4 regions of the Ferdinandcohnia sp. FSL W7-1320 genome follow, and region 3 is predicted to be linked to each of the others. Evidence: riboswitches for the same ligand, from Rfam matches in the RefSeq annotation. Region 3 holds a riboswitch; each other region holds the start of a gene.
What was found. Region 3 has a riboswitch for S-adenosylmethionine ahead of NST91_RS06385 (O-acetylhomoserine aminocarboxypropyltransferase/cysteine synthase family protein). Riboswitches for the same ligand answer to the same signal wherever they lie in the genome.

Region 1 (8,042 bases), 2.4 Mb from region 3:
TTATTTCTATGAATGATAAAAATTAGGACGACGATCCTGGAAGATAGGAATTTGTTTTCTCACCTCTTTTACCTTGCTAAGGTCGATTTCTCCAACTAGAGTTGTGCTTTCAGTACCTGCTTCAGCAATAATGTTTCCCCAAGGGTCGATAACCATCGAATGACCTCCGAATTCATTATTAGGATTACTTCCAACACAATTACATGCAACAACATAGCACTGATTTTCAATCGCTCGACTAAGGAGTAATGTTCGCCAATGCTCAAGGCGAGGAAGTGGCCATTCTGCTACCACGAATAAAACTTCTGCGCCACTTGTTGTATGTGCACGAATCCATTCTGGGAAGCGAATGTCGTAACAAATCACACCAGCTGCTGGTACATTTTCAATTATGAAATCGCCTTTTGCTTCACCGGCCTTTAAATACAAATGTTCATCCATTAGCTTGAATAAATGTAGTTTGCTGTATTCACTTAGCAATTCTCCGTCTCGATTAAAGACAAACATCGTATTTGTCACACCTTGCTCCGTCTTTTTGGCTACAGAGCCTGCTACAATATTTACAGAGTATTGTTTTGCTAAGGTTTTTATAAACGTTTTTGTTTCATCGCCATTTTCATCTGCAATTTCATCTAATCTTGTTAAATCATATCCAGTCGTCCAAAGCTCTGGAAGGATGATAATATCAGGTTTGTCCTGATTCATTGTCTTTTCGATTTCTTTAGAAATTTGGGCAAAATTCTCTTGCGGTTTACCGAATTGAATATCATACTGTATACAAGCAATTTTAAGATTCATTTGGTATCCTCCCAGTGAAAATAATACTTTACAAGTTAACTCTAACAATATATTATTTTTGGTTAGTATTTCAAGTATTTTGAAGAAGGTGTAGATATGAAAAATTTCCAACAATCTGAAACCCTGCAAAAATTACCGAAACAGTTTTTTGCTTCTCTTGTAGCTAAGGTGAACAATGTAGTTGCCCAAGGGCATGATGTAATAAATTTAGGTCAGGGGAATCCTGACCAACCAACACCTCAACATATTGTTGAAGCTCTTAAAAAGGCTGCCGATCAGCCTAAATTTCATAAGTATTCTCCATTTCGTGGCCATACATTCTTAAAGAAGGCAGCGGCAGAATTTTACCAACGTGAATATGGTGTTGAACTTGACCCTGAAACAGAAATCGCGATTTTATTTGGTGGAAAGGCTGGATTGGTAGAGATTCCACAATGTCTATTAAATCCTGGGGATGTTGCATTAGTACCTGACCCTGGTTATCCAGACTATTGGTCAGGTGTTGAGCTTGCAAGAGCTGAAATGGCCTATATGCCTCTGAAAGAAGAGAATTACTTTCTACCAGATTACACAGAAATTGATTCAGAAAAGCTTGAAAAAGCAAAGGTAATGTTCTTAAATTACCCGAATAACCCAACAGGGGCTATTGCAACGAAAGAATTTTTTGAAGATACAATTTCTTTTTCGAAAGAACATAATATTTGTGTGGTACATGATTTTGCATATGGTGCGATTGGATATGAGGGGAAAAAGCCGATCAGCTTTTTGGAAGTTGAAGGTGCCAAAGATATCGGTATTGAAATATACACACTTTCAAAAACCTATAATATGGCAGGCTGGAGAGTGGGCTTTGCGGTTGGAAACCCAAGTGTAATTGAAGCAATAAATCTAATTCAAGACCATATGTACGTGAGTTTGTTCAGTCCCGTTCAAGTAGCAGCTGCATCCGCACTGACCGAGTCACAGGACTGTGTAAAAGAATTAGTAGACAAATATGAATCAAGACGGAATGCATTCATTGGTGCCTTAAAAGACATCGGATGGGATGTGAACGCACCTGAAGGCTCATTTTTCGCATGGTTACCTGTACCTAAAGGTTACACATCAGTTAGTTTTGCAGACCTATTACTAGAAAAAGCTCATGTTGCTGTAGCACCAGGAATCGGCTTTGGTGAATATGGCGATCGATATGTACGTGTTGGTCTTTTAACTGACGAAAATAGACTTGTTGAAGCTGCAAATCGAATTAAAAAACTAAACTTGTTTAAATAACCATTAAAATTTAAAAGTTAAAAAATGTTTGACAAGAAAAATAATTCCTGTCATAATCCTAATTAAATTCAATTTCGTAAAAATTAAATTTAGATTGAGCTTACTTAAAACATGGCTCAATATAATAATAGAATCTATTTTCTTATTAAGAGCAGGTGGAGGGACTAGCCCAGTGAAGCCCGGCAACCGACTTACAAATTGTAAGCACGGTGCTAATTCTTGCAGCATTAAGCTGAGAGATAAGAAGATGTTAGTTTGCTAACCTCTTCTTATGAAGAGGTTTTTTTCGTCTTATGGAACATTTTGAAATGAGGGTTGAAAAATGAGTGAAGTGATTGCTACGTATTTGGTGCATGACACCGGGGACAACTTAGTGAAAAAAGCTGAAGGTATCGCACTCGGCTTAACAATCGGCTCTTGGACAAATTTACCAAAAATAGAACAAAACCAACTTAAAAAGCATAAAGGTATAGTAATAAGTGTCGAGCATTTAGATTCAGACAACAGAGCAAGTCAATATTTAGGAAAGCAAGTAAAAAAGGGAATTATTAGAATAGCATACCCAAGCGCTAATTTTAGTGCAGACCTACCAGCTGTTTTAACAACTACCTTTGGTAAGCTTTCCTTGGATGGGGAAGTTAAACTATTAGATTTGGAGTTTTCTAGTGAATTAAAATCCACATTCCCTGGTCCGAAATTTGGAATTGAAGGCATTCGTGCAAAACTTGGAGTATATAATAGACCGCTGGTAATGAGTATTTTTAAAGGGGTCATTGGAAGAGACATAGCCTATCTCAAGGATCAGCTTCGTGAGCAGGCACTCGGTAGTGTGAATATCATCAAGGATGATGAAATACTCTTTGAGAACACGTTAACACCTTTGGAAACAAGAATCACTGAAGGGAAAAAGGTACTTGAAGATGTGTTCAAAGAAACCGGACAACGGGCACTTTACGCTGTAAACTTAACCGGAAGAACATTCGAATTAAGGGAAAAAGCTAGGAAGGCAGTAGAGTTAGGTGCTGACCTACTATTGTTTAATGTTTTTGCTTACGGAATTGATGTACTTCAAAGTTTAGCAGAAGACCCGCAAATTTCAATACCAATTATGGCCCATCCAGCTGTAAGTGGGACACTCACTCCTTCTGAGTTTTACGGATTTTCTAATAAGCTATTACTAGGAAAATTACTTAGATATGCTGGGGCAGATCTTGTCTTGTTCCCTTCACCATATGGTAGTGTTGCGCTTGAAAGAGAACAGACACTAGCAATTGCAGAAGAGTTAACAAAAAATGATGAGGTATTTAAACCAACATTTCCTGTTCCTTCAGCCGGAATCCATCCAGGCCTAGTGCCACTACTAATCAATGATTTTGGAAAAGATAGTGTCATCAATGCCGGTGGCGGTGTTCACGGACATCCTGATGGTGCAATTGGGGGCGGAATAGCCTTTAATGCTGCAGTTGATGCAGTACTAGGTGGAAAGACACTTATTGAATTTGCAAAAAATAGCCCTGAGCTTAAAAAGGCAATTGAATTATGGGGATATAAAGAGGTATAAAAATGAATAAACCAATTATCTTCTGTGATTTTGATGGTACAATCACGAATACTGATAACATTATTGCCATCATGAAAAGATTTGCTCCCCCTGCATGGGAGGAGATCAAGGACCAAGTTCTCTTACAAACAATCCCGATACAGTTGGGAGTGAGTAGAATGTTTGCGCTTTTACCATCAGCATCGCGTAAGGAAATTACAGACTATATACTCAACCATGCAGAAATACGAGAAGGATTTAAGGAATTTGTTGCGTTTACAAAAGAAGAGGAAATTCCCTTATACATTGTCAGCGGTGGGATTGATTTTTTTGTAGAGCCATTGCTTGACGGACTCGTTCCAAAAGAGCAAATTTACTGTAACAGATCCGATTTTACAAATGAAAAAATAAAGATTGTATGGCCATACACTTGTGATGATGAGTGCACAAACGAGTGTGGCTGTTGCAAGCCAACGTTGATTCGTAAGTTTGCAAATCAGGACGATTTTAAGATCGTTATTGGTGATTCCATTACAGATCTTCAAGCGGCTAAACTTGGAGACAAGGTCATTGCTAGAGATTTTCTTGTCCAAAAATGTGAAGAACTTGGAATTAATCATTCTTCATTCCATTCCTTTTTTGATGTAATAGAGATTCTAAAAAAGGAGGTTCTAACAAATGCTTCGAATTAAGCAATGGACAGAGCTTGCAGATATAAAAGATGAACTTGCAGCGCGTGATTGGTTTATGGGGACAAGTGGAAATCTTTCCATAAAAGTATCCGACAATCCTATCACATTTCTTGTTACAGCAAGTGGCAAAGATAAAAAGAAAAGAACTGATGAGGACTTTTTATTAGTGGATGAAGCAGGTTATCCAGTTACTCCTACTCACTTGAAGCCTTCGGCAGAAACACTTCTGCATGTTGAAATCTATAACAAAACAAATGCAGGTTGTAGTCTTCATGTTCATACAGTTGATAATAATGTCATTTCTGAACTATATGCTGACAAAGGAGAAGTTGTATTCAAGGGGCAGGAAATTATTAAAGCGCTTGGTTTATGGGATGTGGATTCAGAAATTAGAATACCAATCATCCAAAATGATGCTGATATCCCTACACTTGCAAGAAATTTTGGCAAGTATGTCACTAGCGACTTTGGCGCCGTACTGATCCGAAACCATGGAATCACTGTCTGGGCTAACAATGCATTTGATGCAAAAAAACATTTAGAAGCATATGAGTTTCTTTTTAGCTATCATTTAAAACTATTAGCATTAGCCCCTTTAAGGGTATAAAAAATTCACGAGGTGAGAAAAATGGCAAATATTAAATTACGTAATACAGGTGAGAGACTAGAGGGACAAGAAGAGGTAGCAGCATTTTTAGAAGAACAAGGTGTCCTTTATGAACATTGGGATACTAACAAACTACCAGAGGAATTAAGAGGAAATTGTAGAATTACGGATGAGCAAAAAGATCAAATCCTATCGATTTACGAAGCAGAAATCAAATCACTTGGTGAGCGTAACGGATATCAAAAATGGGATGTCATCGCATTGTCCGATGCTACTCCTAATCTTGATGAGCTTTTAAAGAAATTTGAACAAGTACATGTTCATACAGAAGATGAAGTACGTGCAATCGTAGCAGGACATGGAATTTTCATTATTAAAGGAAGTGGCGATACTGGCTACTTTGATGTTGAATTAGAGGCAGGGGATGTTATTTCTGTTCCTGTTGACACACCACACTTTTTCACACTAATGGATGATCGTGAGGTCGTAGCAGTTCGATTATTTATTGATCCAACTGGTTGGGTAGCTCATCCATTCCAAGACCCAGAGTTTACAGGTACAAAATAGGAATAGAAGGAGCTTTATGGTATTTTCCATAAAGCTTTTTTATATCAAAATGTTTAGAATATTCTTTACACATTAGTGTAAATATGTTACATTTTTGTTCATTGGAAAAAGAAATATTCTGATGCATATACTATAGGTAGTTGGGAATTCTTTCTACTGTAAGAGGAGTGGAGACTATGAAAATTCGCTATAATTTTGTTGAAAAATCAGATGTAAAATATTGTAACGACGATTTTACCGTCCAACAAGCACTTCAATTTTTAAATGAAACAGGATATCGGTCTGTGCCGGTATTGTCAAAAAATGGTACAACATTTGAAGGTTTAATTTATAAAGTTGACATTTTAGAGTACCTCTATGAAAAGAATGGAGATGCAAATGGAAGTATTCTTACCCTTGTCGAAAGTAAGGATGCATTTGTTTACGATGAGGATTCCTTCTTTAAAACATTTTTAACAATTCGTCGTTTGCCGTTTATTGCGGTGCTTAACTCCGAGAAAGAATTTCTTGGAATTATTACACATTCTAATGTTATGGATGTCCTTGAGGATTCATTTGGTATGCGGACAGGTGGATATACACTAACAATTGCTACGATTGAACATAAAGGTGCGATAAAAGATCTTGTATCTCTAATCCGTGACGTTAACATAGATGGAATGTTAACTCTGGATAATGGTGAAAAATACCTCCGTCGCATTATCCTAAATCTACCGGGAACTCTTGGAGAGGATAAGATTCAAGCTATCAAAAGGAAGCTCGAAACGAAAGAATTCCGTGTTACACATATCGATCGAATTAAATAAGAAAAATTTTAACCTATGGGTGAATTCCTGTAGGTTTTTCTATTGAAGTTTATGTCGGTTCCTGTATTATTTCGATTGTCGAAAAAGGTTGAATGGCAGCTTGGAAGCGATTTCGTACACAAATTTGTAAATTTTTTTAAGAAAAAAATGTCTATTTTTGCGAATCTATTTACATAAATAGTAGATTTTGTAATAATTCATAGAGTAGCAACTCAGCATGCACCAAAGGTAGTATTGGTTGGCATACGATAGTTGTATGCGGCGTTAGAATTTTCTAACGTGTGAATAAAGGAGTGGAAGTTTTGGAAACTAGACGTATAGATTACAAACAGATACTATTAGAGGATATTAATAGAAAAAGAGAAGAAATGATTGCTATCGCTAATAGTACGGGGTTTACAAGTAATGAAACAATTGAATGTAGTCAAGAACTTGATGAACTTATAAATATCTATCAACGAGCAGAAACAGCAGAACGAAACCATTCACTTTTTCGTCAGTTTTTAAAGAGAGTCATGTTATTTTTCTTACTTCAAAAAGTCAGCTATAAATCACAATCATAAAAAATATAACCTACCAAACAATTCATGAAAATGGATTGTTTATTTTTTTGCGAAGGGAAGAGGAATTTGCAAGGTTATGCCAAGACTCAATAAAAAAGGACGCATACGCGTCCTGAAAATTGTGTTATCCTGCATTATTCCACTCATTAAGCTTATGATCAGTAGGTAATAGGAAGGCCAATAATCCTAACAATGGAAGGAAGCCCATCATAATGATGGTTGGTGTTAACCCGATTGCGTCGATGATAGCACCAATCCCAACGCCGCCTATAGCCCCCATACCGAAGGCGAGGCCAACAATTAATCCTGACATCATTCCGATTTTTCCTGGAACTAATTCTTGAGCATAGACAACAGTAACAGAGAAGCTTGATAGTAGCATAAACCCAATAACTGTAACGAGCACGATTGCCACATGAGGACCAACAAACGGGAGAATCAGTGCTAATGGTGCTGTACCTAATAGAGAAACAATGATGACATTTCGTTTACCGAATTTATCAGCCAATGGTCCCCCAAAGAATGTTCCTAAGGCCCCTGTGGCTAAGAATAAGAAAATAAATATTTGTGCTTGTGAAATGCTGTAACCATATTTTTCAATTACATAAAATGAGTAAAAATTTGTGATGCTTGACATGTACCATGTTCGAGCAAATACAAATAGCACGAGAACAACTAATGCGAATTTGACAGCTTTCATGTTTCGCGGAGCAGCTGAAATGGCCTTTTTTACTTTCTTTTGAAGCTCAACTGTTTTTAGTGTTTTAGAATACCATTTAGCAATATATATAAGTAGTCCGACTGCAAGCGCAGCAACTAATGAAAACCAAATGGCCCCAAATTGTCCTAGTGGTACAAGGATTAAAGCAGTAATGACAGGTGCCAGAGCTTGACCTGAATTCCCCCCAACTTGATAAATCGATTGTGCCAATCCACGTCTGTTACCTGCACTCATGTAGGCAACACGGGACCCTTCGGGATGGAAAATAGCTGAACCTATTCCAATAAATAGAACTGAAAGAATGATCGTTAAAAAGTTAGGTGCAAATGCGAGGCCAATGACTCCAAAAAAAGTAGAGGTTAATCCAATTGGCAAGGCAAATGGCATTGGTTTTTTGTCTGTATACCAACCGACAACAGGTTGAGCAACTGAAGATACAATTTGTAACGCAAAGGATATTAATCCGAGCTGCGTAA
Region 2 (8,042 bases), 3.1 Mb from region 3:
AAGTTTCGCGGTAACTGATTTAATCCATTTGTTGAAACTGGCATAAAGACCATGGACATACCAAACATTCTCACCGCATGTAAAATCATAAGATACATATAGGAAGTGTCAAAGGTAAGCTGGCTGAAAAGATAGGTAGTTACCGTTGTGATGGCCAATCCCATGGTTGCCAAGATGCGTCCGCCAAATTTATCAAATAAACGTCCATTGATAGGTGACATAAATGCATTTAATACCGCTCCAGGTAAAAGTAAAAGTCCAGTATTCATAGGAGAAATTCCTAAGATCGTTTGCAAATAGATTGGAAGCAATAAAAACCCTGAAAACATGGCCATATTAACAACCATTGTAATCACTGAAGCCAACGCGAACATCGGATAACGATAGACCCCAAAATTAAGCATTGGAATATCAAGCTTTGATTGACGGATAATAAACCAAGTTAGCGAGATTATTCCAATTATAATGGATCCATATACAACCGGACTTCCCCACCCCATATTACCGGCAGAACTAAATCCATATAATAATCCACCAAATCCTATACTTGATAATATTAATGAGAAAAAGTCCAATTTTAGGATTACTTTTTCCTTTCTATCCTTCAGCATGATAAAGCCAAGAATGAACACGATAGCTGCAATTGGTGTGATGAAGTGGAAAAGCATTCTCCAATCATAGTGTTCAATAATCCAACCCGAGAGTGTTGGCCCAATCGCCGGTGCGAACATGAGGATTAATCCGAAAACCCCCATTGCTGTTCCCCTTTTTTCAACAGGGAAACTTACCAACATTACATTCATAAGTAGCGGCATCATAATTGCCGAACCTGATGCTTGGATCATCCTACCTGCTAGGAGGATAGAAAATACGTGGGCGGTACCAGAAAGTATCGTACCGATAGTAAATAATCCCATTGCTACGATAAATAATCGGCGAACGGTATATTTTTCGATTAAAAAGGCTGTAGTCGGAATTAAGATACCATTGACTAGCATAAAGCCCGTGGTTAACCACTGCACTGTCGATGGGTCAACCTTTAATTCCGTCATAATTGAAGGTAACGCGACATTTAATAATGTATTATTTAAAAATGAAATAAAGGCACCAACCATCAAGACGGCAAGAATACCGTATTGAGGGCGTACTTGTTTTTCGGAAAAATCCATTAAACTCCCCCCACATTAGACGTTAAGTTCATAATTTTATACTACTGTTTTATTTAGCCATAAGATATATCTTATAACACGACTTTTTGGATTGCAATAAAAAGTATCTCAGTTTGGATACTCCTAGAACATGCTAAGGTTATAGGTTTTAGATAGGAGCTCAAGAAGTCTTATTCCACCTATACTATTTCCCTTTTCATCTAAGGCGGGACCTAATATTCCAATCCCAAATTTGCCTGGAACAGCCCCCATTATCCCACCGGATACACCACTTTTTGCTGGTATCCCGATCTTTATGGCAAATTCACCAGAAGCATTGTACATGCCACAAGTCACCATAAATGTTTTACAAATGCGTGCTACATTTTTCGGCATTATTTGTTTACCCGTATCCGGATCGATACCATCAAGAGCAAAAACAACACCTATTCTAGATAAATCCAGGCAATTCATTTCGATTGCACATTGTTTTGTATAAAGATCAATGAGCTCTTCTACGTTTTCATCAATGATTTGATGTTGTTTTAAAAAATAACATAAGGCTCGATTAAGATGTGCCGTTTCATATTCAGACTGCGCAATTTCCTCATTGTAATGGATAGTGTCATTGTTTGCTAATTCACGAATGAATGTGAGTAATCGATGAAATCTCTCATCAACAGTGTTCCCTTTTATCATATGGGTAACAGCAAGTGCGCCAGCATTAATCATCGGGTTTAGTGGCTTTGAGGGAACCATTGTTTCTAGCTTTGCAATCGAGTTAAACGGGTCACCAGTCGGCTCCATTCCGACACGCTCAAAAACATACTGTTTGCCCCTATCCATCAAAACGAGAGCAAGAGATACGACTTTGGAGATACTTTGTAACGAGATTTTTTTTTCAATATCTCCTGCGGAAAAGCAACGTCCATCAGGAAAGTTGATTGCAATAGACAGGTCATTCGGGTTTGCTTTCCCAAGTGCGGGTATATAATCTGCTACACGCCCATTCTTTGTTATTTGGCGAGCTTCTTTCACTAATTCCTTTAATTCATCATTCGATTTACAAGGCATTTTCATCACCACTAGTAGTCTTTACCAAATGAGTTTTTACTATGTTATAAGCAGGAGAATTTGCTAACTTAGCCTTTTCTCAATTAACCACGATTGCCAAAGGGTTCGTGTTCTTCACAAAAAAAAGACAAGACGTCATCGTCTCATCCTCTATATGTTATGCTCTTGTATATTTCTCAAGCGTCATAATCGCATTGCTTACGTCCTTTGCTTTGATTGATCCGATTGGCATCAAATGGATAGACTCTCCTGGGATTGTAGATTTCTCGGCTACTTGGTTAATACGTTCCACCGAAACATCAGTTACTCCAAGATCCTCAATAGACTTTGGCAATCCGAGTTTCTTATAAAACGGTAGTAGTTCTTTTATCTCGTCCAGCTTATTCTCTAAAACAAGCTGAATCAAAATCCCATAGGCAACTTTCTCTCCATGTAGAGCGGAATGAGTCTCTTCCAAAACCGTCAACCCATTATGTATAGAATGAGCTCCGGCAATTCTGCCGTAATGGTCCCCAAAGCCACCAACCATACCACCAAGTGTAATGATTGTTTCAAATACCTTTATAAAATCGTCATTAAGCACCCCACTTTTTGCGGCTTCAATCGCGGCTTCGGCATGTTTCACTAAAAGATCCTTACATTGCTTAGCGGCATAATGCGAGACCAACAATGGTACCGGCTTGTTTTCAATCTTAGCCATTTGAACATCTGCTTCATACCATTTTGCGAGTGTGTCACCAATTCCAGCGATGAACATTTCTAGCGGTGCCTTCAATAAAATCCTTGGCTCAATCAAGACCAAGCTCGCATTATTCGGATAAATATCGTAGCGAATGAATGTCCCACTTTCATTATAAATCACACTTATCGGCGTCCACGGTGCGCAATTTGAAGCTAACGTTGGGATTAGCACGTAAGGTTTTTGGGAAAGATGGCTTGAAGCCTTGACTAAATCAAGAACCTTTCCGCCACCAACTGCAATCACAGCATCGAACGATTGTTTTTTAATAAATGATGAAAGGGATTCAATTTCAGTGATTGAACACTCTCCATTATATGAATATTGTTCCGATTGAATCTCACGAAACTTTGGTATATATTCCTTTGCTGCTTTCCAAGACTTTTTCCCATGAACGAATAAAACTTTTTCATAGGAGCGCTCAGCAAGCTTTACTTCAAGTTTGTCTAATATACCTTCAGATACAACATACTCACTAGGGGCCCCATAAACCGAAATGACATCCACTCTCACCACTCCCTACTTATTTGCTTAGTTTTCCATCCATGCTGGCTTACCAAAGCCTTTGAATTCCTCATCAATCACTTTTTCGAAATCCTCAGATTCTACTACTGCTTTTAAATCTTTCGCAAACTGTGAATCATTATTTTTTGCACTAATTGCAACTACATTTCGGTATGAATCAGACATATCTTCAAGTGTAAGTGCATCTAATAAATTCATTTTTGCAGCTAATGCAAAGTTACCTGGGACTGCAGCTAGATCAGCACTTTCAACAGAACGTGGTAATTGACCAGCTTCAATTGGTTGGAATTTTAAATTCTTTTTATTTTCGTCAATATCTTTTTCTGAAACTGTTAATGGGTCTGCATCCTTTGCGATTGTAATAAGCCCCGCATCACGTAATGTGTTTAATGCACGTGCTGCATTTGTTGGGTCATTTGGAAGTGTTACAGTTGAACCCTCTTTTACTTCATCGATTGATTTATAAACATTTGAATAAATTCCCATTGGTGCTGTCGGAACATTAATTAATGCAGTTAAATCCATGTTGTTTTCTTTTTCAAAGTTTTCAAGATAAATTGTGTGTTGAAATAGATTTGCTTGAATATCACCATTGTCTAATGCTTTGTTTGGTTGGATATAATCACTGAATTCAACAATTTCTACTGTGTATCCAAGTTCTTCAAGTCCTGGCTTAAGAGCTTTTTTAGCCATATCACTGTATGGTCCTGCTGTTGCGCCAATTTTTATATCTTTTGATTCTACAGCTGAGTCTTTACTTTCACCATCATTGCTTGCGCTACTTCCACAAGCTGTAATAACGAATGCTACTAAGAGTAAGATAATTCCTGTTAACCACTTTTTCATTTTTTTTCCTTCTTTCTGTTTTTATGTTATTTATCTTTTATCTACTACCTTTGCAATGTAGTCACCAAGGAGTTGTATGACTTGAACTAAAATGATTAAGATTAGGACTGTCGCAAACATGATGGTATTGTCGTACCGGTAGTAACCAAATCGGATTGCTAAGTCTCCGATTCCTCCACCACCAACAGTACCTGCCATGGCTGAAAATCCAATTAAGCTAATAAGTGTTAAGGTAACACCAGATATAATTCCAGATCGCGCTTCAAGGAGCAACACATCTTTTATAATCATCCATGGAGTTGCTCCCGCTGCAATCGCAGCTTCGATTACACCTCGGTCAATTTCCCTTAAAGCTGTTTCCACAATTCTAGCGAAGAATGGAATCGCAGCAACTGAAAGTGAAACAGATGCTGCAGTCGGCCCAATCGTTGTGCCTACGATGAAATTCGTGATTGGAATCAATGCAACAAGCAAGATAATAAATGGAATTGAACGAATTAAGTTCACGACAAACCCTAAGATGCTTTGAACTACTTTGTTTTCTAAAAATAATCCTTTGTCAGTTACATATAGAAGAATTCCAACTGGAAGTCCGATTACAACTGCAATAAGTAATGAAATAGCAATCATATAAATAGTTTGGAAAAACGCTGTATTGATATCAGGGAGAAGCTCCATGAGATGATTTAAATCAATTTCCATCACGTAACACCTCCACTTGTGCAGCACGTTCCTCAATATAGTTCAGTGCTGATTTGATTTCTTCTTTATTTCCCCTCAACTCCATGATAAAAATACCTAGTGCTGATTCTTGAATGTATTCAATGGAACCATGAAGGAAATTTCCTTTTACATTGAAAGTCTGAAGCATATCTGATATAACACCCTCACCGGCAATTTTTCCTTTAAAGGTAACCTTCACGATTGGGCCTTTACATGAATCAAGAATGATTTCAGGAATCTCAAAGGAAACAACACTTTCAATAAATTCCTTTGTTAGTTCAGTGTTCGGGTTTGCAAATACATCATAAACAGAACCTTCTTCGATTACCCTTCCATCTTGCATAATCGCCATACGGTTACAAATTTCCTTCACAACATCCATTTCATGCGTAATTAGGACAATTGTTATGCCAAGTTCTTTGTTAATCTTTTTTAATAGCTTTAAGATTGATTTAGTTGTTGTTGGGTCAAGCGCGGAGGTCGCTTCATCACAAAGCAACACTTTAGGATCGTTTGCGAGCGCTCTTGCAATCCCAACTCTTTGTTTTTGACCACCACTTAGCTGCGAAGGATAGACATCCTTTTTATCTAATAGACCTACCATTTCGAGTAAATCCTCGACACGTTTTTTGATTTGTTCCTTTGGTAGATTGGCAGCTTTTAAGGAAAACGCAATATTTTCGAATACTGTTTTTTGACTTATTAAATAGAAGTGTTGAAAAATCATTCCGATTTTCAAACGAGCGATGCGCAGGTCACTAGCTTTTAGAGAGGTAAGATCTACCCCATCTACCAAGATGTTTCCAGAGCTTGGTCGTTCAAGCAAGTTGATACAGCGCAGCAGGGAGCTTTTTCCTGCGCCTGAATAGCCAACGATGCCAAAGATTTCGCCGGCTTCTATTTGAAGAGTAACATTATCAACACCTGTGACGGTCACTTTTTTTGTTTTATATATCTTTGAAAGATTGCGAATTTCAATCATTTAAATACCTCATTCATTTACCAGTTTTTTAATGCAAAAATACCTCTTTCATCTGAAAGAGGTATCGAAATAAAAATTTATCTCGACTTATCTTTCAGAATGAAAATCATTCTGCAGGAATTGGCACCTTCCCAAAATGGGGGTTGCCGGACGTCTTAGGGCCTAGTCCCTCGGTCGCTCTGGATAAGTTTGATTATTTATGAAATTTATTATAGTTAGATATTACTAGCCAGTTAGTATTATGTCAATAACAACATTACACTATCAAAACAGTGTTAAACGTTTCCATTCTTATTGTAGCAACGAATCTAAATTTTAAAAAATATTATTATCGGATAGTAAATAGCCCATTCCCGGGAATGGGAAGGGCTATTGTTAGCTGCTTAACGCGAGATGTTGATACGCGATATCCATATTGTTTTTTAGTTCTTCGGGATTGTCGTGGTAAACTACTTTTCCTTTACTTAAAATATAAACATCATCTGCTATTCTCAAGGCAGTTGAGATATTTTGTTCTACTAGCAGCATCGACATTCCGGATTCTTTTAATTTTAAAAGGACATCCATCACTTCACTGACCATTAAGGGTGACAATCCTTCGGTAGGTTCATCAAGCAATAAGATTTTTGGATTTCTCATCAATGCTCTTCCGATAGATAACATCGATTGTTCCCCTCCACTTAAGGTGCCAGCATGAGATTTTTCACGTTCCTTTAAGCGTGGAAAATAGTGAAAAATCTTCTCTAGATTCCAATCTCCTTTTTTCAAATCAGCGAAAACGGTTAAATTTTCTGTTACGGATAGGTTCGGAAATATTCTTCTCCCTTGGGGAACAATCCCAATCCCTTTTCTAGCAATTTGATGACTTTGAAGAGAGGCAATATTTTTACCTTCAAACAGGATTTCACCTTGTACTTTATTTACAAAGCCAATAATTGAATGCATGGTTGTTGTCTTACCCATACCATTTCTTCCCAAAAGGGTAACAACTTGGCCTTCTTTCACTTCAAGGTTCACTCCATGAAGGATGTGACTTGAGCCATAGAAGCTATTAACATCTTTCAACTTAAGCATGTGCAGCCTCCTCCCGCCCTAGGTAAATTTCCTTAACCTCTTCATTTTCGCGAACCGCTTCTGGTGTACCATCTGCAATTAGTTTTCCTGTATGTAGGACAATCACTCGGTCCATATTACCGAACAACACATCAATATCATGCTCAATCATACAAATCGTTACTTCTCTTGGTAACTTATTAATTAGAGCAATAATCTGGTCGGTTTCAACCTGTGACATTCCTGCTGTTGGTTCGTCTAACAGTAGAATCTTTGGCTTTCCAGCAATCGCCATGACAATTTCAATTTGTCTCTGCACACCATAAGATAGCTCTTGTACCTTTGTATCGCTATACTGATCAAGATTCCATTCCTGTAAAAGGGCATCCGTTTCTTTATGCAATGCTTGATAATTTTTGGGACTTACCTTCTTCCACCAATGCGTATGCTCTTTCCTCATTTTCTGTAAAACAAGGAGAACATTCTCTTTCACCGTTAATCCAAACATTAGATTGTTCTTCTGGAACGTTCGCACTATTCCACTTTCTGTCCTTTTATAGTTTGGTACCTTTGTAATATCTCGGTCATAATAGGCAATTGTTCCACCTGTCGGGTTCAAGTCTCCGGCGATCATATTGAAAAAGGTTGTCTTACCAGCGCCGTTTGGACCAATTAATCCCACACGTTCTCCAACTGTCACATCCAACGTAATATCTTCAATTACTTTTAACCCACCAAAGTGCTTTGATAGATTTTGAATGGAAAGAATTGTAGTCATCACTTTCCCCCCTATCCATTTATTTTTGATTGCTGTTTAATTGGTTCAATCGCTTGCTCGACATAATCTTCCACTACAGGTTTTGGCCTTGTCTTAAAAATTCTCCCTGTCAGATTAGAGAACAGCCCTGCAATTCCGGAAGGAGCAAAGATCGTAAATAGGATGAAGGCAGTA
Region 3 (8,042 bases):
AGGTGATGAAATGGTGGCTTTTGACGATAATGAAAAAGTAATCATTGTTGAGGGGAGAACAGATAAAAAGAAAGTCGAAGCGGTTGTGAATGAACCAGTTGAGATTATTTGTACTAACGGAACGATTAGTATCTCCAAACTGGACGAATTAATTGAGCATTTGTTTAATAAAGATGTTTATATCTTAGTTGATGCCGACCGTGCAGGAGATAAGCTTAGAAAACAGTTTAAACGCGAGTTTCCAGAAGCACGGCATTTGTTTATCGATAAAATGTATCGGGAGGTTGCGACTGCCCCTGAACAACATATTGCTACGGTACTACTTTCAGCAAACATAGATGTGCACGCTGAATACTTACTTTAGGCCAAGCGTGTATCCTATACTTTTTCAATAATTATGGTAAAATAAACAACAATTAACAAGATAAAAGGTTGTTGTAAAGATGAAGGAATGGAATGAACACGAAATTGATACTCACCTCACGAACACGGGGGAGTTTTGGCTTTATTTATTCACTCCGATGTGCGGAACCTGTCAGGTAGCTTCGAAAATGATGACTGTCGTCGCTGAATTGTTACCAAACGTAATAATCGGTAAGAGCGATCTTAATTATTTACCAAAGAAAGCAATCAATTGGCAAATTGAAAGTGTTCCTTGTTTAATGCATGTAAAAGAAGGAAAAGTTGCGCAAAAGTATTATGCCTTTCACTCAGTTCCTTACTTGGTTGAAATCTTATCAAAAACATAAGCCCAGGAATGGATATCAGCATTCTTGGGTTTTTTTATTGAATGTGCTATGCCTTACAATTTTCTACCCAAGGAAAATTTTAAACATATTACCTAAAACAACTCCGTTTATCGTGCTTCTTTGTACTCATACTAAAAAGAGTACTATAAAAAAGGGAAACTCATGAATTGGAAATTTCCTAAAAGTTGGGGGAGACATTCATGGAGTCAATATGGCTTGAATATGCCTGGGCATTGTTAATCCTAATTGGTTTGGAAGGGTTATTATCAGCGGACAATGCTCTAGTTCTAGCAATCATAGCCAAGCATTTACCTGAAGAACAGAAAAAAAAGGCAATCAATTACGGAATACTCATGGCTTTTGTTTTCCGTTTTGGAGCACTTTTTGCTATTTCCTTTATAGCAAACGTTTGGCAAATACAAGCGATAGGGGCAGCTTATCTTCTTTATTTAGGATTAAAGCATATCATCCAAGCAAAGTTTGGTAAGGAAAATAAGGACATTCATAAGGATGATGAAAAAGAATCTGCTGGTAAAGGATTTTGGCCAACTGTAGGAAAAATTGCATTAGCGGATCTTGCTTTTGCTATTGATTCAATCTTAGCTGCGGTTGCTCTAGCCCTTGGTCTTCCAGAATCACCTCTTGGCAATTTCGGTGGTATGGATGGAGGGCAATTCATTGTTATTCTTCTTGGGGGTATTGCTGGCCTCGTATTGATTAAGTTTGCTGCAACTTGGTTTGTGCAACTTCTTGAGAAGCGACCTGCATTGGAAACAACCGCATATGCAATTGTCGCCTGGGTCGGTGTCAAACTTGCTGTAATTACCCTTGCTCATGAGGATATTGGTATTTTAGACCATGATTTCCCGCATAGTACTGTTTGGACAATTATCTTCTATGGAGTATTAGTTGGCATTGCACTACTCGGTTGGTTTGCACCAAGTAATAAGAAAACGCTTCAAGAAGGCAATGCATAAAAAAAGCGAAAGAATAATGTCTGTTTAACTGCGATAATCCAATTGGGTTATCGCTTTTATTTATTTTAAAAATATACATCATTTTTGTATTCGGTATATTGCAATTTGTCTAAAAAGTTGTATGATATTTAGGGAGTCGAAATATCATATTTATCACATAATTATAGGAGCACATATGAGCATTGTCACCGGATGGAAAACGCAATATAAAGCATACAATCAAAACATCAAACGATTTATCCTAGCAACTGTTTTTACACAATTAGGCATGGGTATGTACACAATCATGTATAACTTTTATGTAAGAGAGCTAGGTTACTCCGAGCAAACGAACGGAACAATTATTGCAATGACTGCTTTAGCATCTGCCTTAATTCTCGTACCCGCAGGGCTTATGAGTGATAAATTTGGCAGAAAGAAAGTGATGGTTCTTGGAGTTGCGATTTCTACATTCGCCTTTTTTGCTAGAAGTATACTAGAAATTGATCAGTTACTGATTGGAACTGCATTTATTACAGGGGTGTCGACTGCATTTATTCAAGTATCTGGAATCCCGTGGTTAGCGGAAAACTCCACATCTTCACAAAGGGTTCACCTTTTTAGTTTTCATTCAGCAATCATGATGGCCGCACAAGTAGTAGGAAATATTGCGGGAGGGGCATTTTCTGATGCCTTTCAATTTATCTTTCATTTGAGTGGACTTTGGAGTGTAAGAATCACATTATTAATTGCAACTATCATTTATATGGCTGGTATTTTACCGATACTTAAAATGAATGAACAGCCAAGGAAACAACCTGAGATTAAAACAGTGGCGTCATTTAGGCAGAAGCTGCGAACAAATAAATCACAAATAAAGTTAATTGCGATGTTTGCATTTGCTCAAATGATCATAGGGTTTGGATCAGGATTAGTTATTCCTTACCTAAATTTGTATTTTGCTGACCGGTTTTTAGCAAGTAATACAGTAATTGGTCTCATTTTATCATTGGGACAAGCAGCAACAGCGATCGCGATGATTATTGGACCAGCCATTGTTAGTAAGGTAGGAGAAGTTCGAGCAGTTGTTTATCTACAACTATCATCATTGCCTTTCCTCTTGCTGACAGGGTATACCGAAAATCTTTACATAGCGGCCATTGGCTTTTTATTTAGACAAGCCTTAATGAATGCAGGAAACCCGATCCAAGCATCTCTTGTTATGGGGCGGGTTGATGATTCTATGAAAGGACTGGCCAACTCTGTTAACCAAATGGTATTTTCATTAGGCTGGGCTTTAATGGGGCCAATATCAACCTCGATTGTGATGCTGTATGGTGCTTATTGGGGCTATGCTTATGTTTTTACAATTACATCTGTCTTATATTTAATAGGTTCTCTCTATTTCCTATTTGTTTTTACTGGGAAATCCTTTCAGAAAGAGGAAAAACAAATCGCGAAAATATCTTAATATGTCGTATTTCCCGGGAAAAATGGACGAATTTTGTAGCATTAACATGAATGTTTAATTAGTGTTGTCGATTTTCACAAAAAATACAAGTAATTTGGAATATCTTGTTTTTTCAAAATATTTTCATTGACTTGTGAATGAAAAAGGGTTAACATCAAATTAATCATAAAAGTAAAAACTTAATAGTTTATCTTATCAAGAGTGGTGGAGGGAATGGCCCTATGAAACCCGGCAACCGGTATTTACACGGTGCTAAATCCAGCAGGCTTTTTTTGCCTGAAAGATAAGAAGAGAGACCATACATACAACCTCTTCTTATCGAAGAGGTTTTTTTATTTAATCAAAGAGGGAGAGATTAATATGAGTGAAAAACAAAAAAATTTCAGACCAGAAACGATTGCAATACATGGGGGTCTTGAGGCAGATCCAGTAACCGGTGCTAGAGCAGTTCCTATCTACCAATCAAATGCGTTCAAATTTAATACTACTGAACATGCAGCAAATCTCTTTGGATTAAAGGAAAACGGTTATATTTATACTCGAATCCACAACCCAACTACTACTGTTTTTGAAGAAAGAGTAGCTCAATTAGAAGGTGGAGTAGGTGCATTAGCAGTTGCTAGCGGAATGGCAGCCATTACGACTTCAATCCTTAACATTGCGGGAGCAGGAGATGAGATTGTATCTGCTTCTACTTTATACGGTGGAACGTATAATCTATTTGCTAATACTCTACCTAAATATGGAATTAAAACGCATTTAGTAGATCCAAAAAATCCTGAAAATTTCCGTCAAGCAATAACACCAAATACAAAAGCAATCTTTGCTGAAACAATCGGAAACCCTAGCTTAGATATACTAGATATTGAGGCAGTTGCTAACATTGCTCATGAAGCAGGTATTCCACTAATTGTTGACAATACTTTTGCAACACCATATTTATGTAGACCAATTGAGCATGGAGCAGACATTGTTATCCATTCAGCTACAAAATGGTTACTAGGTAATGGAACAACCATGGGTGGAATTATAGTAGACGGAGGTAAATTCGATTGGAATTCACCAAAGTTCCCTGGATTTACAACTCCAGATCCTAGTTATCATGATTTAGTCTTTGCGGAAGCATTGGGACCAGTAGCCTTTATAATTAAAGCAAGAGTTCAACTACTACGTGATTTAGGTCCAGCTATTAGTCCATATAATTCATTCCAATTCAATTTAGGTTTAGAAACATTGCATGTTCGAATGAAGGAGCATATTGCGAATACGAAAAAAGTTGTTTCTTATCTTAAAAATCACCCTGGGGTTGAATGGGTGTTGTATCCAGGTGAAGAGGACCATCCAAATAAACAACTAGCTGATAAATATTTACCAAAAGGTGCAGGAGCGGTAATTGTATTCGGTATTAAAGGTGGAAGAGAAGCTGGCGAAAAGCTAATCAATAGTGTTGAGCTTTGGTCACATGTTGCAAATGTAGGAGATGCAAAAAGCTTAATTATTCACCCTGCTAGTACTACACACCAACAATTGAGCCCAGAAGACTTAAAGGCATCTGGTGTATCAGAGGACTTAGTCCGCTTATCTGTTGGTATTGAAAATGTGGAAGATATTTTAGAAGATTTAGAGCAAGCCATTAAAGCTGCAAATGGAACCAGTTCAGCCTTATCAGTGCCGACTGCATAACTGAAAAATTGTTCACAATATTTTCGTTGACACCCTTATATAGAGATGATAAGATTACTCTCGTGTTGTTTTAGTATGATAATAAAAATTAAATAAATCTGATAACTCTTATTTAGAGTGGTGGAGGGATGTGCCCGATGAAACCCAGCAACCGTCAACGTCTGTTGAAAAGGTGCCAATTCACACAAAGCTTTGGGCTTTGGAAGATGAGAGGAAGGAATCACAAAATTGTGCCTTTCTGCTCGTTTTTGCAGAAAGGCATTTATTTTTATATGCGTGGCATATTTGAATAATTATTATCTTTATTTATTTACATTATCGCATACACTAAACATAGTTTTCTCTGAATAGAAGGTGTGACAACGTGATAACACTAAAAAATGTTAAAAAGATTTATCAAACAAATACAAATTCTGTAACAGCAGTTAACAATATTGACCTTCAGATAAATGAAGGTGAAATTTTCGGAATCATTGGATACAGTGGCGCGGGTAAAAGTTCACTCATCCGTTTATTGAATGGGCTTGAAACTCCAACAGAAGGGAATATTTCTGTTGCTGGTCATAATATCACGTCCATTAAAGGAAAAGCATTACGTGATGCTCGTAAAGAAATAAGTATGATCTTTCAGCACTTTAACCTACTATGGTCGCGAACAGTTAGGGAAAATATCTCCTTTCCCCTGGAGATTGCAAAGGTGCCAAGAACTAAAAGAGAAGAACGGGTAAATGAGCTTATTAAGCTTGTAGGACTGGAAGGAAGAGAAGATGCTTACCCATCACAGCTAAGTGGTGGTCAAAAGCAAAGGGTTGGAATTGCAAGAGCACTTGCCAATAATCCGAAGGTTTTACTATGTGATGAAGCAACATCTGCATTAGACCCTCAAACAACTGACTCTATTTTGGACTTGCTAGTTGATATTAATGAGCGTTTAGGGTTAACAATCGTATTAATTACCCATGAAATGCATGTGATTCGTAAAATCTGTCATCGAGTTGCAGTAATGGAAAATGGGAAGTTTGTTGAACAGGGAAGAGTGCTTGATGTATTTAAAAAGCCTCAAGCCAACATTACAAAACGCTTCGTTCAGCAAGTGACAGAGCCTGAAGAAACAAAAGAAACGGTTGAGAATTTATTAGATCGTTATCCAAATGGAAAAATGGTTCAGCTTAGCTTTGTTGGTGAAGATGCTGAAATGCCATTAATTACAAGATTAATCCGAGATTTTAAGGTGGAAGTGAATATTTTACAAGGGAAAATTTCACAAACCCAAAATGGATCTTATGGAACATTATTTATACATCTTGATGGTGATGCTAATGAAGTCACTTCAGCCATCGAATTTATTCGACAACAACGAGTAGAAGCTGAGGTGATTGAAAATGCTTGAACAATTTCAAGAATTACTTAAATGGGAAAAACAAGTTAATGATTATCAAGCACTCAATTGGGGGAATCTTTGGGAAGCAACTTTAGAGACTTTATACATGACCTCAATCTCCGTGCTTGCTACTTTTATAATTGGTTTATTTTTAGGTTTAGTTCTCTTTTTAACAGATAAAGGAAATGCATGGGAAAATACAGTGGTGAATCGGATTGTATCTGCATTTGTTAATATTTTTCGTTCCATACCATTCATCATCCTGATTGTCCTATTGATACCTTTCACGAAAATTATGATGGGTTCCATGCTAGGACCAAATGCTGCGTTACCATCTTTGATTATAGGGTCAGCACCGTTTTATGCCAGAATGGTTGAAATTGCTTTGCGTGAAATCGATAAAGGAGTTATTGAGGCTTCTCATTCAATGGGAGCTACTAACTCGACAATCATTTTTAAAGTGTTAATTCCTGAATCTTTACCAGCCCTAATTTCTGGGATTACCGTTACTGCGATCTCATTAGTAAGCTTTACCGCAATGGCTGGAGTTATCGGTGCAGGTGGGTTAGGACATTTTGCATATTTATATGGTTTCCAGAGCAATAAACCGATCATTACATTTATTGCTACTGTTGCAATACTAATATTGGTATTTATCATTCAATTTGTGGGTGATTTCTTTACAAAACATACAGACAAGAGATAACAGGAGGAAAAACACAATGAAAAAATTACTTTATGTACTACTATTTGGACTACTTTCATTTGCCCTAGTTGCTTGTGGCGGAAATGACGATGCTGGTGATGGAGGAGACACTCAAGAAGCAGAAGGAAATAAAAAGCTTGTTGTAGGTGCGTCAGCTGTTCCACATGCAGAAGTCCTTGAACAAGCAAAACCTTTATTAAAAGATAAAGGAATTGACCTTGAAATAGAAGTTTTTACAGACTATATTTTACCGAACGTTGCATTGCATGAAAAAGAACTTGATGCAAACTACTTCCAAACACCAGGTTATTTAGACCTGCAACTAAAGGACAACCCTGACTTTGACTTTGTAAGTGTTGGAGAAATTCATAAAGAGCCTATTGGGATTTATTCTAAAGAATACAAAAGTTTAAAGGAGCTACCAGATGGTGCAAAAATTATTATGAGTAACTCTTTTAGTGACCATGGCCGTATTTTACCGATTTTTGAAAGAGAAGGTATTATCAAACTTAAAGAAGGGGTTGGCGATCAAGCAAGAGTTGAAGACATCGTCGAAAATCCAAAAAATCTAGATTTTTCTACATTAATTGAAGCAAAACTTCTTGCTACATCCTTTGAAAATGGTGAAGGAGATGCGGTTGTAATTAACACAAACTACGCTCTTGAAGGTGGAGTGAATATTGCAGAAGACGGTATTGCCTTTGAAGGTGATGATGTAGTACCTGCAAACCTCGTTGTTGTGAATAAGGGCGATGAAGATCGAGAAGAAATCAAAGCACTAGTAGAAGTGTTAAAATCTGAAGAAATTCAAAAGTTTATTGAAGAAAAATACGCTGGTGCTGTTACTGTAGTTGAATAATAACAAAAGAGGCTTGCCTATTGGTAAGCCTCTTTTCGATTTTTGAATATTCTCGAGGAAAACAAAGGAAATTGATTGAATTGTATCTCCTGTGTTCCTAGTGTTATCCATTTAGTCAAATAAGGATTGGGAGCTTTAAATACTCCGAAATCAAGCTGTTGAGGCAAAAGGATGATGGTGATAGCATTAAATATGTGCAAGTAAGCACGATAAAAAAGAAGGGATTGGTCCAATATC
Region 4 (8,042 bases), 140 kb from region 3:
GGAACACCTACAAAATATCCAGAGCGTTATAAATGGAGAACACCATTATACGAACTTGAAATGCTGGAGGCTCCAGTTCTTATTATTCATGGTGAAAAAGATAAAAATGTTTCTATTAACCATGCATATCGACTAGAAAAAAGAATAAAGGAACTCGGAAAAGAGGTAGAAAGTTGGTATTTTCCACTATACACTCATTATTTTCCGCCACATGTAAATCGAGAAACAGTAAGACGATTGACGGAGTGGATGAAAACGAGGGAGCCCCATACAAAAAAGCTCGAGGACTAATTTCCTCGAGCTTCCTTTATTTCCAGCTCCAACGCTATTACGTTCGAGGTCACAAGCCAATCCGTCAAAAGGGTAAGGAAGCACCTTCTAGCAAGATCGTCTTTTACTTGAAAGGGCTGATCAAGACGATAACGTATTTGATATTAAATGCGTGGTCCGCCCAATAATTCGATTTCTTTAGCAACATTAGAGAACTTCTTGAAGTTTTCTTTGAATTTCACAGCTAATTCTTTTGCTTTTACATAGTATTGACTTTGGTCCGCCCATGTTTTTGATGGTTGAAGTACATCATCAGGAACCCCAGGAATATGAATTGGAATTTCCAGACCAAAAATATCATTCTTCACAGTTTCAGCATTATTTAATTCGCCTTCTAAAGCAGCTTGAACCATTGCGCGAGTATATGATAGTTTCATTCTGCTTCCAACGCCATATTCTCCTCCAGTCCAACCTGTATTCACTAGGAATACTTGAACATTGTGTTCATCGATCTTTCTACCTAACATTTCTGCATATTCTGTTGCAGGAAGTGGTAGGAATGGTGATCCAAAGCAAGTTGAGAATGTTGCTTGTGGAGCAGTAACACCACGTTCTGTTCCTGCTAGTTTACTTGTATATCCACTTAAGAAATGGTACATGGCTTGTTCCTTAGTTAGTTTACTGATAGGAGGTAAAACACCAAAAGCATCCGCAGTTAAAAATACGATTGTATTCGGATGACCTGCAATACTAGGAACAATAATATTATCTATATTATCGATTTGGTATGCAGCTCTTGTATTTTCAGTTAATGAATTATCATCATAATCAGCTATTCTGGATTCTTCATTTACAACCACATTTTCTAACACAGAGCCAAAGCGAATCGCATCGAAAATTTGTGGTTCCTTCTCGCGAGAAAGGTTGATGCATTTAGCATAGCAACCGCCTTCAATATTAAACACGCCAGAGCTAGACCAACCGTGTTCATCATCGCCAATAAGACGACGTTTTGGATCTGCTGAAAGAGTAGTTTTTCCTGTTCCAGATAGACCAAAGAATAGTGCAACGTCACCTTCAGGGCCTACGTTTGAAGAACAATGCATGGAAAGAATATTTTTTTCAGGCAATACATAGTTCATCACAGAGAAGATTGATTTTTTAATTTCTCCAGCATATTCAGTTCCTCCGATTAACACTGTTCGTTTTTCAAAGGAAATAATAATGAATGTTTCAGAGCGAGTACCATCTACCTCAGGATCAGCTTTAAAATTTGGTGCACAAATAACTGTGAATTCAGGTTGATGTGTATTTAGATCCTCTTCTGTTGGTCGAACAAACATTTGTTGAGAGAAAAGGTTATGCCAAGCATATTCATTGATTACTTGGATTGGCATGCGTACTTTTTTGTCTGCACCTGCATATCCATTGAATACGAAAATCTCATCTTTTTCTGTTAAGTATGAAAGTACTTTTGTATAAAGTTTTTCATATACTTCTTCAGAAATTGGTTTGTTTACCTTACCCCAATCAATTCTATCTTTAGTAGATGCTTCTTCTACGATGTATTTGTCTTCAGGTGATCTTCCGGTGTACTTCCCAGTTGTCGCACGTATAGCCCCAGTCGAAGTAAGGATTCCCTCTTGTCTAGATAGTACTTTTTCAACTAAAATAGGAACAGATAGGTTATGAAGTGCGTTTTTTCCATTCACTAATTCTAATAGCTGCTCATTTGTAACTTCAACTGAATTCATGTTAAACCATCCTTTATTAATTTTTAAATTTCCATAAATTATCTCAAATTTACAATTAGTATAACACATTAATAAAAATAGTCTATACTATTTAACGTATTTTACGTAACATATCATTAAAAAGTGCGCGCAGATTCTAAAATAGTCCTTTATAATCGATAATTCTTTTATAGTTTGTCAATATTGAGGAAATAGTGTGACACACTTCGACTTTGTTTTTTTTCGGAATTCTGTTGACACCTTAAGGACTACTGCGATATCATATGTCATTGAACGGATACTCTCTTATCCCGAGCTGGCGGAGGGACAGGCCCAATGAAACCCGGCAACCATCACTTTTCTTACATATCAAATGGTTTTTAGTGAAACCTATTAGTAGGTCTCCACATTCGAAAAAGTGATAAGGTGCTAACCTGAGCAAGGTATGTCCTTGATCGATAAGAGTGAAAGGCTGGATAAACGATAAACCTTTCCTCGAAATAGTAGGAAAGGTTTTTTATTCTTTATTGGTTTTATTGATGTTACTTAACGCGTGATATGTGTTTAAATTATTCTCGGAGTTCGATTCCAACAGAATAATGTTAAAGCCTCCGGCGGATGCCTCGATTTTTTAGCGGAAATTTTTCGCTTCCTGTGGCAACCGTCTGTATGACCCACATCGTGTCGGCCTAAAGATCGGGCGCAAAAACGCCAAGGCACATTTGATCGTAGATAACTGTTCATTTAATATAGGATAGAAAATCGTGAAGGTAACAATACTAAGGGAATGAGTACCGTATCAATGAATGTCAGAACTCGAACTATTCGATTCTGAATCCGAAAAGGAGGAAGCGTTTGTGACAAATAGACGCCGTTTATTTACTTCAGAATCTGTTACAGAAGGACATCCAGATAAAATCTGTGACCAGATTTCAGATTCTATTTTAGATGCGATTTTAGCAAGTGATGCAAATGCACGCGTAGCGTGTGAAACTTCTGTCACAACAGGTCTTGTACTTGTTGCGGGAGAAATTACAACTTCTACATATGTAGATATCCCAAAGATTGTCCGTGAAACGATTAAAGAGATTGGCTATACACGAGCAAAATACGGATTTGACTATGAAACTTGTGCAGTTTTAACATCCATTGATGAGCAATCTCCAGATATTGCAATGGGGGTTGACCAAGCGTTAGAAGCACGTGAAGGTCAAATGACTGATGAGCAAATTGAAGCAATTGGTGCTGGAGACCAAGGATTAATGTTTGGTTATGCTTGTAACGAAACAAAAGAATTAATGCCTCTACCAATTTCATTAGCTCACAAGTTATCACGCAGACTAACAAAGGTACGTAAAGATGAGATTCTTCCATATTTACGTCCAGATGGAAAAACTCAAGTTACTGTTGAATACGATGAGAACAACAATCCAGTTCGTATCGATACGATTGTTATTTCAACCCAGCACCATCCTGAAATTTCATTAGAGCAAATTCAACGTAATTTAAAAGAACATGTAATTAACCCTGTCGTTCCTAGTGAACTAATTGATGAGAATACTAAATATTTCATTAATCCTACTGGCCGTTTTGTAATTGGTGGTCCTCAAGGGGATGCTGGCTTAACTGGCCGTAAAATTATTGTTGATACGTACGGTGGTTATGCACGCCATGGCGGTGGCGCTTTCTCGGGTAAGGATCCAACTAAGGTTGACCGTTCAGCTGCATATGCTGCTCGTTATGTTGCGAAAAACATCGTAGCAGCTGGTTTAGCGGATAAATGTGAAGTTCAGCTTGCGTATGCAATCGGTGTTGCACAACCAGTTTCTATCTCTGTAGACACATTTGGAACCGGAACTGTGTCAGAGGATGTACTTGTAGAATTGGTTCGTGATAATTTTGATTTACGTCCTGCTGGAATTATCAAGATGCTTGATCTACGTCGTCCAATTTATAAGCAAACCGCTGCATATGGTCACTTTGGTAGAAATGATCTTGATTTACCATGGGAGCGTACTGACAAAGCAGAAGCGCTTAAAACACAAGCTGCAAAATAAGAAAGAAAAAAGCTCGCCTTAATGGTGAGCTTTTAACTTTATTCAGCTGAAATGCTATGAGTGGTTGGATGAAAGCAAATAGATTATCCAATTTAGTATCAAACTTGACTGAATAAAGTTAAAGCCTCCGGCGGATGCCATAGATTTTCAAGGGCAATTTTTTGAGCAAGCTCAAAAAAATCTGGGCGTAAATACGCCAAGGCGTATTTGATTAACCGCGTTTTTCTTTTTGTAATTCCTTATAATGCTGCCCTTTTTCCACATATTCACGGCGAATTCTGGCCATATCTTTTTTATCTTCATCATTTAATTCACGAATAACTTTAGCTGGTCTTCCGAATGCAAGAGTGTTTGGTGGAATCTTTTTGCCTTGTGGAACTAGGCTTCCGGCACCTATAAAAGCCCCTTCACCAACCTCTGCCCCATCAAGAATAATGGACCCCATTCCGATTAGCGCATTTTTACGGATAATAGAGCTATGTAGGATCACCTGATGACCAATTGTGACATCATCTTCAATAACTAAAGGATTATTTGGGCTTTGATGCAAGGTTGAGTTATCCTGAATGCTCACTCTTTTTCCGATAATGGTCGGTGCCACATCCCCCCGTATGACAGTATTAAACCAAATGTTTGTTTCCTCACCAATTTTTACGTCACCAGTAACTGTCGCATATTCCGCAATATATACAGAGTCGGCAATTTCAGGATATTTCCCTTTGTATGGATAAATCATAATAGTTACATCCTTTCGTTTGATATTCGATAAATAATCATTTATGGTAAGTGTATCAACTTTTACAATTATCGTAAATCGTACATATATTCAATGTTCCTAAATATTGAGGTGATATCGATGGTACCAACAAAACCGATTAGTTTAATGAAGAAAGTGTATCGTGAGGTATTTCCGATTGTACATCGTGAATTATCAATTTGGAAAAAGAAAGCGGAGGCTATTCCAAATGAGGAACTTCGGAGACAGGCATTAGCGAGTATTCAAACTAAAACGTTTCACTGTGAAGGTGGAGCAATTCTCGCCTTATTATCAGAAGGACAAATGGAGGAATGCATTCGATTTATCGTTGCGTATCAAACGATTAGTGACTATCTAGATAATCTTTGTGATCGAAGCACCTCGCTTGATCCGTTAGATTTTAGCTCGTTACATGATTCTATGCCAGATGCCTTACGACCAGGATGTCCAACAAAAAACTATTATCAATTTCGAGAAGAACAGGATGATGGGGGTTACTTGGAGAGCCTAGTAACAACCTGTCAGGATGTTCTTCACAACCTTCATCATTATGATAAGATTGCTGATTATTTACAGGAGTTGGCAAGTTATTATTGTGCTTTACAAGTTCATAAACATGTAAAGGTAGAAGAGCGAGTTCCAAGACTTGAGAATTGGTTTAAAGATCACCAAAAGGATTTGCCAAACATGGAATGGTATGAATTCTCAGCCTGTTCAGGGTCTACACTAGGGATTTTTTGTTTAGTTGCTTACGCTTTTCATGAAGAATTCAACGAGGAGATGGCCAACAAAGTTCGGAATGGGTATTTTCCATATATCCAAGGCTTGCACATCCTTCTTGATTATTTCATTGATCAAGAAGAGGACCGTAAAGGTGGAGACTTAAATTTCTGTTTTTATTATCCACATGAAAATGAATTGGTAGATCGCCTTAAGCACTTTATCACCGAAGCAGATAAACATACAGCCGGGTTACCAAATGAAAAATTTCACCGAATGATTAATAGGGGTTTATTAGGTCTATATCTATCAGATGAAAAGGTAAGGTCACAACGAAGTGTATTAAAAATTGCGAAGAAAATTATTAGACTCGGTGGGAAGACTTCTTTTTTCTTTTATGTAAATGGACGAGCCTACCGTAGATTTCAACATGTGTTTGAATAAGAAAAAGATAGAGCGACGGGGCTCTATCTTTTTTCATAAGTGAAGTTATGGATGAATTCTTCCAAGACTGTTATGAAAACGCTTGTCAGACAAGGCGCTCCGCTGAGCGAAGACGCGAATAGAAGTAGCCCTCATGAGCGGACGAGGGAGGCAAGCAACGAAGTATGCGAGCGTTTTTCAACAGTCTGGGCTCTATCTTTTTTCAATTGCGATAATAAAAGGTGGATTGTTCATTTGATTCATAAATCGGTACATTAATACATGAGCGCTGGTTTGGTCCAGCGTTGAACAATATTCTAACAGCTGATCTCGTTCGACTGCACCCTCTTCATGACCATGGTACACAACAAGTACTATAATACCTTCAGGCTTCATGACAGTAAGTAATTGCTCAATTGCCTCAATTGTAGAATCAGCCTTTGTAACAATTTCCTTATTTCCTCCAGGCAAATATCCCAAATTAAAGACTGCCCCTGCGATTTTGCTGCGGGCATCAGTGGGAATCATCGCTAAAAGTTGACTATGGCTCTCGTGAAACAAACGAACGCGATCAAACAGGTCTTGCTCTTTTAAACGAGTGGTTGTGTTTTCAATAGCTTCTTTTTGAATATCAAAGCCAAAAACTTGTCCATTTTCACCAACCAAAGAAGCAAGCATTGCTGTGTCGTGACCATTTCCGATTGTAGCGTCAACTGCATAATCTCCTTCTCTAACTGCAAGTTTAAGTAATTTACGGGCAAATGGAAGTATACGATCTAATTTCATACGTTTTCTGCTACCTTCTTATATAATTTTCCTTGATAGCTGTCACGACGTTTCAATTCGGCATCTATTGTATTTAATACCTCCCATTTATTCACACTCCACATTGGCCCAACCATTAAATCAATGGGACCATCCCCGGTAATACGATGAACAATCATTTCTGGTGGTAAAACTTCGAGTTGGTCACAAACTAATTGTACATAATCATCAAAAGAGAGAAATTCCAATAGTCCTTTTTCATATTGCTTCACCATAGGTGTTCCTTTTAACAAATGTAGCAAATGAATTTTGATACCTTGTACATCAAGTTTCGCTACTTCTTGAGCTGTATCCATCATCATTTCTGTTGTTTCCTGTGGGAGGCCATTTATAATATGGGAGCAAATCCGAATATTATGTTTACGAAGCTTATTTACTCCTTCAACATAACACTTAAAATCATGTGCTCGGTTAATAAGGTGCGCTGTTTTTTCATGTACAGTTTGTAAACCAAGCTCAACCCAGAGGTAGGTTCTTTCATTTAGTTCTGCTAAATATTCGACAACATCATCGGGAAGACAATCAGGCCTTGTAGCAATAGAGATTCCGACTACTCCTTCTTGACTTAAAACGGGTTCAAACCTTTCACGCAATACTTCAACAGGTGCGTGGGTGTTTGTGAACGCTTGGAAGTATGCCATGTACTTACCATCTTTCCATTTTTCGTGCATTTTATCTTTAATTGTATGGAATTGTGTAAGTATATCGTCTGCACGGTTTCCAGCAAAGTCACCTGACCCTGAGACACTACAAAAAGTACATCCACCATGTGCGACTGTTCCGTCACGGTTTGGGCAGTCAAACCCTCCATCAAGGGCTACTTTAAATACTTTATGTCCAAATGTATGACGGAGGTGGTAATTCCATGTATGGTAACGTTTATTATCTGTTGAATATGAAAATGGATTTCCTTGAGGCATAAAATCGCCCCTCCTAACTAAGATAAGAATCTGCTATGTAAATTTTAGCACGGGGGCTTTTAAGAACTCAAATGGAAATTCGAAGATCAAAAACTAAGAACACACTTTATGTGGCAAGCATCTTTTTTGACCCATCTCGTGTGCGTGGGGGCTTTATAAATTGGAAATAACTTTATGAGAGAAGAAATGAAGGATGAACAAACTATAGGAGAGAAGGCTTTTGCTTCTCATTTCGAATGTAGGAGGGGGAAGAATGGCTACTCGACAATCAGTAGATGCCTTTTTACAGCGCTGTGAGGATTCAATCCGAAATGCTCAGGAACAAATTACGACTGCT

Region 1: it holds a riboswitch for S-adenosylmethionine, as region 3 does, so the genes downstream of both, mtnW (2,3-diketo-5-methylthiopentyl-1-phosphate enolase) here and NST91_RS06385 (O-acetylhomoserine aminocarboxypropyltransferase/cysteine synthase family protein) in region 3, are expected to answer to the same signal.
Region 2: it holds a riboswitch for S-adenosylmethionine, as region 3 does, so the genes downstream of both, NST91_RS21370 (methionine ABC transporter ATP-binding protein) here and NST91_RS06385 (O-acetylhomoserine aminocarboxypropyltransferase/cysteine synthase family protein) in region 3, are expected to answer to the same signal.
Region 4: it holds a riboswitch for S-adenosylmethionine, as region 3 does, so the genes downstream of both, metK (methionine adenosyltransferase) here and NST91_RS06385 (O-acetylhomoserine aminocarboxypropyltransferase/cysteine synthase family protein) in region 3, are expected to answer to the same signal.

What each region holds. Positions count from the first base shown of each region.
Region 1 is NZ_JBBPAM010000001.1:3,649,923-3,657,964, reverse strand. It holds gene NST91_RS18050 (carbon-nitrogen family hydrolase) at 7-798, opposite strand; gene NST91_RS18045 (pyridoxal phosphate-dependent aminotransferase) at 895-2,070, shown strand; SAM riboswitch class I at 2,210-2,316, shown strand; gene mtnW (2,3-diketo-5-methylthiopentyl-1-phosphate enolase) at 2,393-3,631, shown strand; gene NST91_RS18035 (2-hydroxy-3-keto-5-methylthiopentenyl-1-phosphate phosphatase) at 3,634-4,302, shown strand; gene NST91_RS18030 (methylthioribulose 1-phosphate dehydratase) at 4,289-4,909, shown strand; gene NST91_RS18025 (acireductone dioxygenase) at 4,931-5,476, shown strand; gene cbpA (cyclic di-AMP binding protein CbpA) at 5,653-6,282, shown strand; gene NST91_RS18015 (Spo0E family sporulation regulatory protein-aspartic acid phosphatase) at 6,585-6,845, shown strand; gene NST91_RS18010 (MFS transporter) at 6,970-8,042, opposite strand, start outside.
Region 2 is NZ_JBBPAM010000001.1:4,373,574-4,381,615, forward strand. It holds gene NST91_RS21345 (DHA2 family efflux MFS transporter permease subunit) at 1-1,169, opposite strand, end outside; gene glsA (glutaminase A) at 1,293-2,222, opposite strand; gene NST91_RS21355 (iron-containing alcohol dehydrogenase family protein) at 2,380-3,468, opposite strand; gene NST91_RS21360 (MetQ/NlpA family ABC transporter substrate-binding protein) at 3,493-4,332, opposite strand; gene NST91_RS21365 (methionine ABC transporter permease) at 4,363-5,034, opposite strand; gene NST91_RS21370 (methionine ABC transporter ATP-binding protein) at 5,024-6,037, opposite strand; SAM riboswitch class I at 6,122-6,227, opposite strand; gene NST91_RS21375 (ABC transporter ATP-binding protein) at 6,413-7,111, opposite strand; gene NST91_RS21380 (ABC transporter ATP-binding protein) at 7,104-7,868, opposite strand; gene NST91_RS21385 (ABC transporter permease subunit) at 7,880-8,042, opposite strand, start outside.
Region 3 is NZ_JBBPAM010000001.1:1,267,536-1,275,577, forward strand. It holds gene NST91_RS06365 (toprim domain-containing protein) at 11-364, shown strand; gene NST91_RS06370 (thioredoxin family protein) at 444-749, shown strand; gene NST91_RS06375 (TerC family protein) at 950-1,726, shown strand; gene NST91_RS06380 (MFS transporter) at 1,776-3,176, shown strand; SAM riboswitch class I at 3,366-3,466, shown strand; gene NST91_RS06385 (O-acetylhomoserine aminocarboxypropyltransferase/cysteine synthase family protein) at 3,537-4,859, shown strand; SAM riboswitch class I at 4,965-5,072, shown strand; gene NST91_RS06390 (methionine ABC transporter ATP-binding protein) at 5,224-6,249, shown strand; gene NST91_RS06395 (methionine ABC transporter permease) at 6,347-6,946, shown strand; gene NST91_RS06400 (MetQ/NlpA family ABC transporter substrate-binding protein) at 6,963-7,805, shown strand.
Region 4 is NZ_JBBPAM010000001.1:1,403,942-1,411,983, forward strand. It holds gene NST91_RS07135 (alpha/beta hydrolase family protein) at 1-291, shown strand, start outside; gene pckA (phosphoenolpyruvate carboxykinase (ATP)) at 435-2,024, opposite strand; SAM riboswitch class I at 2,307-2,468, shown strand; gene metK (methionine adenosyltransferase) at 2,861-4,060, shown strand; gene NST91_RS07150 (gamma carbonic anhydrase) at 4,272-4,796, opposite strand; gene tbcS (tetraprenyl-beta-curcumene synthase) at 4,917-5,981, shown strand; gene mnmM (tRNA 5-(aminomethyl)-2-thiouridylate-methyltransferase MnmM) at 6,174-6,746, opposite strand; gene mnmL (tRNA modification radical SAM protein MnmL/YtqA) at 6,743-7,705, opposite strand; gene NST91_RS07170 (YtzC family protein) at 7,959-8,042, shown strand, end outside.